Regions from separate parts of the Mycobacterium montefiorense genome, predicted to be linked through region 2. Evidence: riboswitches for the same ligand, from Rfam matches in the RefSeq annotation. Region 2 holds a riboswitch; the other holds the start of a gene.
What was found. Region 2 has a riboswitch for cobalamin ahead of H7K34_RS16025 ((2Fe-2S)-binding protein). Riboswitches for the same ligand answer to the same signal wherever they lie in the genome.

Region 1 (5,025 bases), on a different contig from region 2:
CTGCTTCATCAGACCGTCATCGGATTGGAAGCCAGAGAACAACTGCAGCTCGCGGGCGAGGGCAGCCCGGATATCGTCATCGGCGCATGCGGCGGCGGCTCGAACTTCGCGGGTCTGGCTCTGCCGTTTCTGCAATCACGCCCCGGTGCAGCGAGCAGGCCTCGCCTGATAGCCATCGAACCGCGATCCTGCCCGTCATTGACAGCAGGCCAGCTGCGGTACGAATCCGGCGACACCGCGGGTCTGACACCGCGGATGTGGATGTACACGATCGGGCGCGAATTTGTGCCCCCCGCTACCCACGCCGGAGGACTGCGCTATCACGGCGCCGCGCCGATCCTGTCAAATCTCTTGCAACACCAGTGGATCGAGGCCGTTGCGTACCCGCAGCGGTCCGTGCTCGAAGCCGCCGTGAGGTTCGCACGCACCGAGGGCATGGTCCCGGCACCGGAGACCGCGCACGCCATCAAAGGCGTGATCGAAGCAGCGCTGGCAGCGCGGCGCGCGCAGCAGGAACCCGTCATCTTGTTCAACTACTCGGGGCATGGCCTACTCGACTTGGCGGCCTATGACGATTACTTCCACGACCGGCTGTCCGACGACTGATTGCGGTCTTACCCGAGACGGTCTCCACCTATGCTCGGTCTGCAACAGAGAGTGTCCTTGACCAAGGAGGTATCGGTCCGTGGCAGACGACGCTGTCGCCGGGATCCGCGCCGACGCCCTGCGCAATCGAGAGCACATCATTGAAGTTGCGCACGACGCCTTCGCCGCGTCGGGAACGACCTCGCTCAATGAGATCGCCAAACGAGCAGGCGTCGGTGCGGGAACGCTGTATCGCCATTTCCCCACCCGGGAAGCGTTGATCCTCGCGGTATACCGTCACGACGTCCAGCGACTTGTGGGTTCGGTGCCCAAGTTGCTGCAGGCTCACCCGCCGTTGGATGCGTTGCGTTTGTGGTTCCAGAAATTGGCAGATTACGTTCGCCTCAAACACGGTCTGGGCGACGCACTGCACAGTGCAGCGCTACAGGACGCGATCGACGAAACGTATACCCCGGTTGTCGCTGCAGTCGGCCAGCTGGTCGATGCCTGCATTACCGACGGGTCCCTTCGGCCGGACCTCGATCCCGCAGATGTTCTGCTGCTGATGGGTTTTCTGTGGCGGGTCGCAGACGGAGCAGAGGGAAAGCGGCAAGCCAAACGGATAATGGGCCTCGCAATCGAGGGACTGCGGAGCAGCTGACCGGGCCGCCGCGGGGGTTCTGACGCGTACGGTCGGGGTATGGCTCGAATCCTCGTCATCGGCGGCCACGGCAAGGTTGCGCTGCAGCTCGCCCGCATCCTGACCGAACGCGGCGACGAGGTCAGTTCGGTCTTCCGCAATCCCGACCATTCCGACGAGGTCGCCGCCACCGGCGCCAAACCGGTGGTGGCCGACATCGAGCAGCTCGATACGAATGCCCTGGCCGATCTGTTGACCGGGCACGACGCCGTCGTCTTCGCGGCCGGAGCGGGCGGCGGCGATCCGGCGCGAACGTATGCCGTCGACCGTGATGCCGCAATCCGGGTGATCGACGCCGCCGGGCAGGCGGGCATCAACCGGTTCGTGATGGTGTCGTACTTCGGCGCGGGGCCGGATCACGGCGTGCCGCAGGGCGATCCGTTCTTCGCCTACGCGGAGGCCAAGGCCGCCGCCGATGCCCACTTGCGGGCCAGCGAACTGGACTGGACGGTGTTGGGTCCCGGCAGGCTCACCCTGGAGCCGGCGACCGGTCGCATCGTCGCCGGCCAGGGCAAGGGCGAGGTATCCCGCGCCGATGTCGCGCTCGTGGTGGCTGCCGCCCTTGCCAACGATTCGACCCTGCGGCGGACCATCGAATTCAACAACGGGGACATCCCGATCGCAGTGGCGTTGGCGGGCTGACTAAACTACTCCTCGCAGCTGGTCTGCTTGCGCCGCACCCGCGGCGCCGGCATCGAACGAAGCAACGTGAGTAACGCTTCGTAAGAGGGAACCCGGTGAGAATCCGGGACTGTCCCGCAACGGTATGCAGGAACGACCGCCGTCAGAGTTTCTGGCAAGCACTGGTCTTACGACTGGGAAGCGACGGCCACTAGGAGCACCACCCGGTGCGCGCCTGCAAGTCCGGAGACCTGCCAGCTGTGCCGGGCGCGCCGCGCCCGGCGGCTCATCGCCTCGTGGAATGGGCGCTAGGCTGCAGCCGTTGCGATACGTGCACAGGGTGCGCACCGCTACCGGATCGGCTGCATGTCCGCCGGCGGTGACCTCCACGCCGATTGAAGGACGAATATCGTGACCCCTCAAGCATTCACAGCGACAGTTGTCGGCTCTCCGCGCATCGGCCCGAAACGGGAACTCAAACGCGCGACCGAGGGCTACTGGGCAGGACGCACCAGCCGAGCCGACCTCGAAAACATTGCCGCCACCTTGCGGCGCGACACCTGGAAGCGCCTGGCCGACGCGGGCCTGGACTCGGTGCCGGTGAACACCTTCTCCTACTACGACCAGATGCTCGACACCGCGGTCATGCTGGGCGCATTGCCGGCTCGCGCCGCGCAGGTTCCCGACGAGCTGGACCGCTACTTCGCCGCGGCGCGCGGCAACAAAGACGTCGCGCCGCTGGAAATGACCAAGTGGTTCGACACCAACTACCACTACATCGTTCCCGAGATCGAGCCTGCGACGAAGTTCTCGCTGAATCCGGACAAGGTGCTCTCCGAGCTCAAAGAGGCTCAAGGGCAGGGAATTCCAGCGCGTCCAGTCGTGATCGGCCCGGTCACCTTCCTGTTGCTGAGCAAGGGCGTCAACGGTGGCGGCGCGCCGATCGAGCGGCTGCAGGAGCTGCTACCGATTTACTCCGAGCTGCTGTCGCTGCTGGCCGACAACGGCGCGCAGTGGGTACAGATCGACGAGCCGGCTCTGGTCACCGACATCTCCCCCGATGCCCCCGCGCTGGCCAAAGCCGTGTACAACGCGCTGGGCAAGGTGAGCAACCGGCCCGCCATTTACGTCGCCACCTACTTCGGTGATCCCGGCGACTCATTGGGAGCGCTGGCCCGCACACCCGTCGAGGCGATCGGCGTCGACCTGGTTTACGGTGCCGACACCGCGATCGCCGCGGTGCCCGAGCTGGCCAACAAGACACTGGTGGCCGGTGTCGTCGATGGACGCAACATCTGGCGCACCGATTTGCAGGCGGCGCTGAGCAAGCTGGCGACGCTACTGGGTTCGGCGGCCAACGTCGCCGTCTCGACGTCGTGCTCGACGCTGCACGTGCCGTACTCGCTGGAACCGGAGACCGGCCTCGACGACGCGCTGCGCAGTTGGCTGGCGTTCGGTCAGGAGAAGGTCGCCGAGGTGGTGGCGCTGTCCCGAGCGCTGCATGAGGGCCGCGACGCGGTCGCCGAGGAGATCGAGGCCTCCAACGCCGCGGCGGCCTCCCGGAAGAAGGATCCGCGGCTGCACAATGACAAGCTCCGGGCTCGCATCGACTCGATCGTGACGTCCGGTACGCACCGCGGCGACGCCGCGCAGCGGCGCACCAGCCAGGAAGAGCGGCTGCACCTGCCGCCGCTGCCGACCACCACGATCGGCTCGTTCCCGCAGACCGTAGAGATCCGCAAGGCCCGCGCCGCGCTGGTCGCCGGTGAGATCGACGAGGCCGAATACGACCGCAGGATGAAGCAGGAGATCTCCGACGTCATCAAGCTGCAGGAAGGCCTCGGCATCGATGTGCTGGTGCACGGCGAGCCGGAGCGCAACGACATGGTGCAGTACTTCGCCGAGCAGCTGGACGGATTCTTCGCCACCAAGAACGGCTGGGTGCAGTCCTACGGCAGCCGCTGCGTGCGGCCGCCGGTCCTTTTCGGTGACGTGATCCGCGAGCAGCCGATGACGGTGGAATGGGCCAAGTACGCGCAGTCCCTGACCGAAAAGCCGGTCAAGGGCATGCTGACCGGCCCGGTCACGATCCTGGCCTGGTCGTTCGTCCGCGACGACCAGCCGTTGGCCGACACCGCCAACCAGGTGGCGCTGGACATCCGCGACGAGACGGTGGATCTGCAGTCCGCCGGCATCGCGGTGATCCAGGTCGACGAGCCCGCACTGCGCGAGCTGCTGCCACTGCGTCGCGCTGATCAGGACGAGTACCTGAGCTGGGCGGTCGGGTCGTTCCGGCTGGCCACTTCCGGCGTCGATGACTCGACCCAGATCCACACGCACCTGTGCTATTCGGAGTTCGGCGAGGTGATCGGAGCCATCGCGGACCTGGACGCCGATGTCACGTCGATCGAGGCGGCTCGCTCACACATGGAGGTGCTGGACGACCTGAACTCGGTCGGCTTCGCCAACAGTGTTGGCCCGGGCGTCTACGACATCCACTCGCCGCGGGTGCCGAGCACCGGCGAGATGGCCGAGTCGCTGCGGGCGGCGCTGCGGGCCGTTCCGGCGGAGCGGCTGTGGGTCAACCCCGACTGCGGGTTGAAGACGCGCAACACCGACGAGGTGAACGCCTCGCTGCAGAACATGGTTGCCGCCGCGCAGGAAGTCCGCGCGGGGGTCTAAGCGGTTTACTCCGCTTGCTCGGACAGCACCTGGACCGGCACATCGTCGGCCCAGGGCTGCCGGGTGACCATGTCCGAGACTTTGACGATGCCGCGCTCGAACTCGCCTGTCGCGGCGTCCACCAGCCGATAGGACTGGGTCTGGCGGTGGATCGGCTGAGCGTCGAGTAGCACGACCCGCACTTCGCCAGGCAGGAAGCCGCAGCGCTGCTGCATCGCGGCGATCAACTGCTCGTTGTGCATATGGCCGTCGCCGAAATTCCATCCGATCGCGGTGCTGCAGATCCGCTCCCCGTCGGTGATGACGTAGTCGTCCTCGTTGCCGTCGGCCATCGCGCGATGCGCGAGTGTGAACAGCGCGCGGCCGTGAGTGTTCATGGCGCGGAACGCATATCCGAGATACATCGGGATCTGGGCGCGCTCTTTGCCGTACACCTT
Region 2 (5,025 bases):
AGGCGTTCAGAAAAGTCTCGACCGTGCGCGTGTTCGCGACGGCTGTTCCGGTCAGCTCGGTCATGGTGCCAGCGTAGGGCGCGTGCCGGTCGGCCGCTGTGGCAGGGTAAGGCGGTGCGAGTCGCCGTGGTCGCCGGGCCGGATCCTGGGCACGCGTTTCCCGCGATCGCGCTGTGTCAGCGTTTCCGGGACGCGGGCGACGAAGCCACCCTGTTCACCGGCGAGGAATGGATCCAAGCCGCCCGCGACGTGGGCATCGCGGCTGTCGCACTCGACGGGCTCGCGGCGACCGATGAAGACCTCGACGCCGGGGCCCGAATCCACCGGCGCGCGGCGCGGATGGCGGTGCTCAACGTGCCGGCGCTGCGCGACCTGGCACCCGACCTGGTGGTGTCCGACGTGATCACCGCCGGCGGCGGCATGGCCGCCGAGCTACTGGACATCCCGTGGATCGAGCTGAACCCGCATCCGCTGTATCTGCCGTCGAAGGGGTTGCCGCCGATCGGCAGCGGGCTAGCCCCGGCGACCGGCATTCGCGGCCGGCTGCGTGATGCCGCGATGCGGGCGATGACGGCGCGTTCCGTGCGCGCGGGCCAGCAGCAACGTGAGAGATCCCGCGTCGAGATCGGGTTGCCGGCGCGCGATCGGGGGCCGCTGCGGCGGCTGATCGCCACACTGCCCGCGCTGGAGGTTTCCCGGCCGGACTGGCCGGCCGAGGCCGTCGTGGTCGGGCCGCTGCACTTCGAGCCGACCGATCAGATCCTCGAGGTCCCGGCCGGCTCGGGGCCGGTGGTTGTGGTCGCGCCGTCGACCGCATTGATCGGCACCGAGGGTCTCGCCGAGGTTGCGCTGGCGTGCTTGACGCCGGGCGAGACGCTGCCGGCGGGATCGCGTCTGTTGGTGTCGCGGCTGGACGGACCGGAGCTGACGGTGCCGTCGTGGGCGGTGGTCGGGCTGGGACGCCAGGACGAGCTGTTGGCGCATGCCGATGTGGTGATCTGTGGCGGCGGCCATGGAATGGTGGCCAAAACGCTGCTGGCCGGGGTGCCGCTGGTGGTGGTGCCCGGCGGCGGCGACCAGTGGGAGATCGCCAATCGGGTGATGCGCCAGGGGAGCGCGCGGCTGATCCGGCCGTTGACGGCCGACGCGTTGGTCCAGGCGGTCAGCGAAGTGTTGTCGGCACCCCGCTACCGCGAGGCCGCACGCACGGCCGCGGCCGGCATCCACCGCGTCGCCGACCCGGTGCGGATATGCCACCGAGCGCTGGCGCTCGCGGGATGACTGCGATCGGTATGTTGGCTGGCGTGCGGCTGACGGAGTTCAACGAGCGGGTGGTGCTGCGGTTCGGCACCGCGTACGGCGCTTCGGTGCTGGTAGACCACGTGCTGCCCGGTTTTGACGGCCGAACCGCGTCGCAGGCGATCGAAGACGGCGTCGAACCTCGCGATGTCTGGCGGGCGTTGTGCGTCGACTTCGATGTGCCCCGCGAGCAGTGGTGAGCTTTTTCGCATACTCATCTCCGGCTTGATCGTGGTGCCTGGCGAAAGACGCAGTCGCCGCACACTGCTCGCCCCGGGAGGCGATAGAACAGGCAGCAGCTGTTGCGCTTGAAGCCCAGATGCGAGCCGCTGATAGCACCGGATCCGGACAGCACGCCGGTGTCCAGCAGGGAACCGGTGATCTCGACAATCCGTGCGCGCAGGTCGGGCCGGGCCACGAGCAGCGCCCGCGACGCGCCGACGAGTGCGGACGCGATATTGCCTGCCAGCAGGACAGGCGCCAGCTTGACCCGCAGACCTGCCTCGAACGGCTGCATATGTTGTTGCACCACAACGCCGTACAACAACTCCGCGGAGATTTCCGGCACCGCTGTTCCGATGGGTTCGGGCATGCGCAGCGGCGCCCCGTCGTCGGCACGTTGCAGGTCGTCGAGGTCTGGAACAACGTCGTGGGCCAAAGCGCATGCCAGCACCGGTGACCACAGCCGGGTGGCATGGCCGAGATGAACCAGCGAGGCGCCGATCCGTAGGTCAGTCGTGTGGTAGTGCTGCGCGGTGGTGTCGATCAAACCGGTGAAGCCGTCGGCGTAGTCCTGTCGGACCGGATGCCACCCTGCTCCGGTGCCGCCCACCGTGAGCGCGAAAAATCCTTTGTAGGAAGATATTTGGGCAAGCTCGCAGGAGATATCCATGCGTGCGCGCCACCCTCTCTGGGGAGGTCCGCCCCAGCGTCTAGTGAGGAAGCGCCGACGGTGAGTATCTGGCTCTCGGGTCGCAATGCGACGCCCGATCACAGTGGCGGGACCGCACCGGATTCGCACCGGTTTCCTCAGCTTTTTCCTGCAGGCCCGTCGACGCCCTTTCGGTAGCCGATGTTGCCACACGCGCGGCGTGTCGAACTTGAATCGAACAGGTGTTCGGCTACTGTGGTGATCGTTCGGAGATGTCGACTTGTCGGTGGCCATCTCTAATGTCTCGCCCAACCGACCGAAACCGGTCATCGAACACATCGACTATAGGAGAGGCACCATGGCGCAAGCCCCCGACCGCGAGAAGGCTCTCGAGCTGGCGATGGCCCAGATCGAGAAGAGCTACGGCAAAGGCTCGGTGATGCGTCTCGGCGAAGAGACACGTCAACCGATCTCGATCATTCCGACTGGATCCATCGCGCTGGACGTGGCCTTGGGCATCGGCGGCCTGCCGCGCGGCCGGGTCGTGGAGATCTACGGCCCGGAGTCCTCGGGTAAGACCACCGTCGCCCTGCACGCGGTGGCCAACGCTCAGGCCGCCGGCGGCGTCGCGGCGTTCATTGACGCCGAGCACGCCCTGGACCCGGACTACGCCAAGAAGCTCGGCGTCGACACCGATTCCCTGCTGGTCAGCCAGCCCGACACCGGTGAGCAGGCCCTTGAGATCGCCGACATGCTGATCCGCTCCGGCGCACTCGACATCCTGGTCATCGACTCGGTGGCCGCGCTGGTGCCGCGTGCGGAACTGGAAGGCGAGATGGGTGACAGCCACGTCGGGCTGCAAGCCCGGCTGATGAGTCAGGCGTTGCGGAAAATGACTGGCGCGCTGAATAATTCGGGAACCACGGCGATCTTCATCAACCAGCTCCGCGAGAAGATCGGGGTGATGTTCGGCAGTCCGGAAACCACCACGGGTGGAAAGGCCTTGAAGTTCTACGCATCGGTGCGCCTGGATGTGCGCCGGATCGAGACGCTCAAGGACGGCACCGACGCGGTCGGTAACCGCACCAGGGTCAAGGTGGTCAAGAACAAGGTGGCACCGCCGTTCAAGCAGGCCGAGTTCGACATTCTCTACGGTCGGGGCATCAGCCGGGAAGGCTCGCTGATCGACATGGGCGTGGACCAGGGCTTCGTCCGCAAGTCCGGTTCCTGGTTCACCTACGAGGGCGAACAGCTCGGCCAGGGTAAGGAGAACGTCCGCAACTTCTTGATGGAGAACGGCGATATCGCCAACGAGATCGAGAAGAAGATCAAGGAAAAGATGGGCATCGGTGCGGTGGTGACCGATGACGACGTCCTCCCCGCCCCCGTCGATTTCTGAGCCTGCCCGCGAAGAGCAGGCGCGGGCGTTGTGCCTGCGCCTGCTCACCGCGAGGGCGCGCACCAGGGCCGAGTTGTCCGGCCAGCTCGCGAAACGCGGATACCCCGGCGACGTCAGTGCCCGGGTGCTCGATCGGCTGGCCGCTGTCGGGTTGGTGAATGACCGGGACTTCGCCGAACAGTGGGTGCAGTCCCGGCACGCCAGGGTGGGAAAGAGCAAGCACGCCTTGGCCGCCGAGCTGCACACCAAAGGTGTCGACAAAGAGGTCATCACCACGGTGCTGGCCGGGATCGACGCCGGTGCAGAGCGAGGCCGGGCCGAAGAACTGGTACAGGCCAAGCTACGACGGGAGACGCTGAGCGGGGACGACGCGCGGATCACTCGACGGCTGGTGGGGATGCTGGCGCGCCGTGGCTATAGCCAGAACCTGGCCTGCGAGGTCGTCCTCGCCGAGCTGAACGCCGAACGAGAACGCCGCCGGGTCTAGCTGCGGGTTAATGCCCTCGGCCCCGGTCGCCGTAGCATGGCCCCGTGACTTCGACAGTGGCGCCAGACGCCGCGAGCCTCTCCGGGGCCGTGGCTGGGTCGGCGCGCACCTATCAAGTTCGCACTTATGGCTGCCAAATGAACGTCCACGACTCCGAGCGGCTCGCGGGCCTGCTCGAGGCGGCCGGTTACATCCGCGCCGCCGAGGGCGCCGACGCGGACGTGGTGGTCTTCAACACCTGCGCGGTGCGCGAAAACGCCGACAACAAGCTGTACGGCAACATCAGCCACCTGGCCCCGCGCAAACGCGACAACCCGGACATGCAGATCGCCGTGGGTGGCTGTCTGGCCCAAAAGGACCGAGACTCCTTGTTACGCAAGGCCCCATGGGTCGACGTCGTGTTCGGTACGCACAACATCGGGTCGCTGCCCACGCTGCTGGACCGGGCCCGGCACAACAAAGTCGCCCAGGTGGAAATCGTCGAGGCGCTGCAGGAGTTTCCGTCGTCGCTGCCGAGCGCTCGCGAATCCGCCTACGCTGCCTGGGTTTCCATCTCCGTCGGCTGCAACAACAGCTGCACGTTCTGCATCGTCCCGTCGCTGCGCGGCAAGGAGGTCGACCGCAGCCCGGCCGATATCCTGGCCGAGGTTGAATCGCTGGTGGACGACGGGGTACTGGAAGTCACCCTGCTGGGCCAGAACGTCAACGCCTACGGTGTATCGTTCGCCGACCCGGCATTGCCCCGCAACCGCGGCGCGTTCGCCGAGCTGCTGCGGGCCTGCGGAGCTATCGACGGGCTGGAACGCGTGCGATTCACCTCGCCGCACCCGGCCGAATTCACCGACGACGTCATCGAGGCAATGGCGCAGACACCCAATGTCTGTCCCGCCCTGCATATGCCGCTGCAGTCCGGATCCGACCGGATGCTGCGGGCGATGCGGCGCTCCTACCGGGCCGACCGTTACCTCG

Region 1: linked by a shared signal. The riboswitch ahead of metE (5-methyltetrahydropteroyltriglutamate--homocysteine S-methyltransferase) and the one ahead of H7K34_RS16025 ((2Fe-2S)-binding protein) in region 2 are both predicted to bind cobalamin.

Annotation. Positions count from the first base shown of each region.
Region 1 covers NZ_JACKVL010000007.1:161,809-166,833, reverse strand. The annotation lists gene H7K34_RS05435 (TrpB-like pyridoxal phosphate-dependent enzyme) at 1-606, shown strand, start outside; gene H7K34_RS05430 (TetR/AcrR family transcriptional regulator) at 686-1,246, shown strand; gene H7K34_RS05425 (NAD(P)H-binding protein) at 1,286-1,927, shown strand; cobalamin riboswitch at 1,930-2,179, shown strand; gene metE (5-methyltetrahydropteroyltriglutamate--homocysteine S-methyltransferase) at 2,318-4,588, shown strand; gene H7K34_RS05415 (DUF3556 domain-containing protein) at 4,594-5,025, opposite strand, start outside.
Region 2 covers NZ_JACKVL010000013.1:567,887-572,911, forward strand. The annotation lists gene H7K34_RS16010 (limonene-1,2-epoxide hydrolase) at 1-64, opposite strand, end outside; gene H7K34_RS16015 (glycosyltransferase) at 115-1,281, shown strand; gene H7K34_RS16020 (DUF3046 domain-containing protein) at 1,305-1,499, shown strand; gene H7K34_RS16025 ((2Fe-2S)-binding protein) at 1,514-2,191, opposite strand; cobalamin riboswitch at 2,234-2,367, opposite strand; gene recA (recombinase RecA) at 2,529-3,569, shown strand; gene recX (recombination regulator RecX) at 3,535-4,056, shown strand; gene miaB (tRNA (N6-isopentenyl adenosine(37)-C2)-methylthiotransferase MiaB) at 4,101-5,025, shown strand, end outside.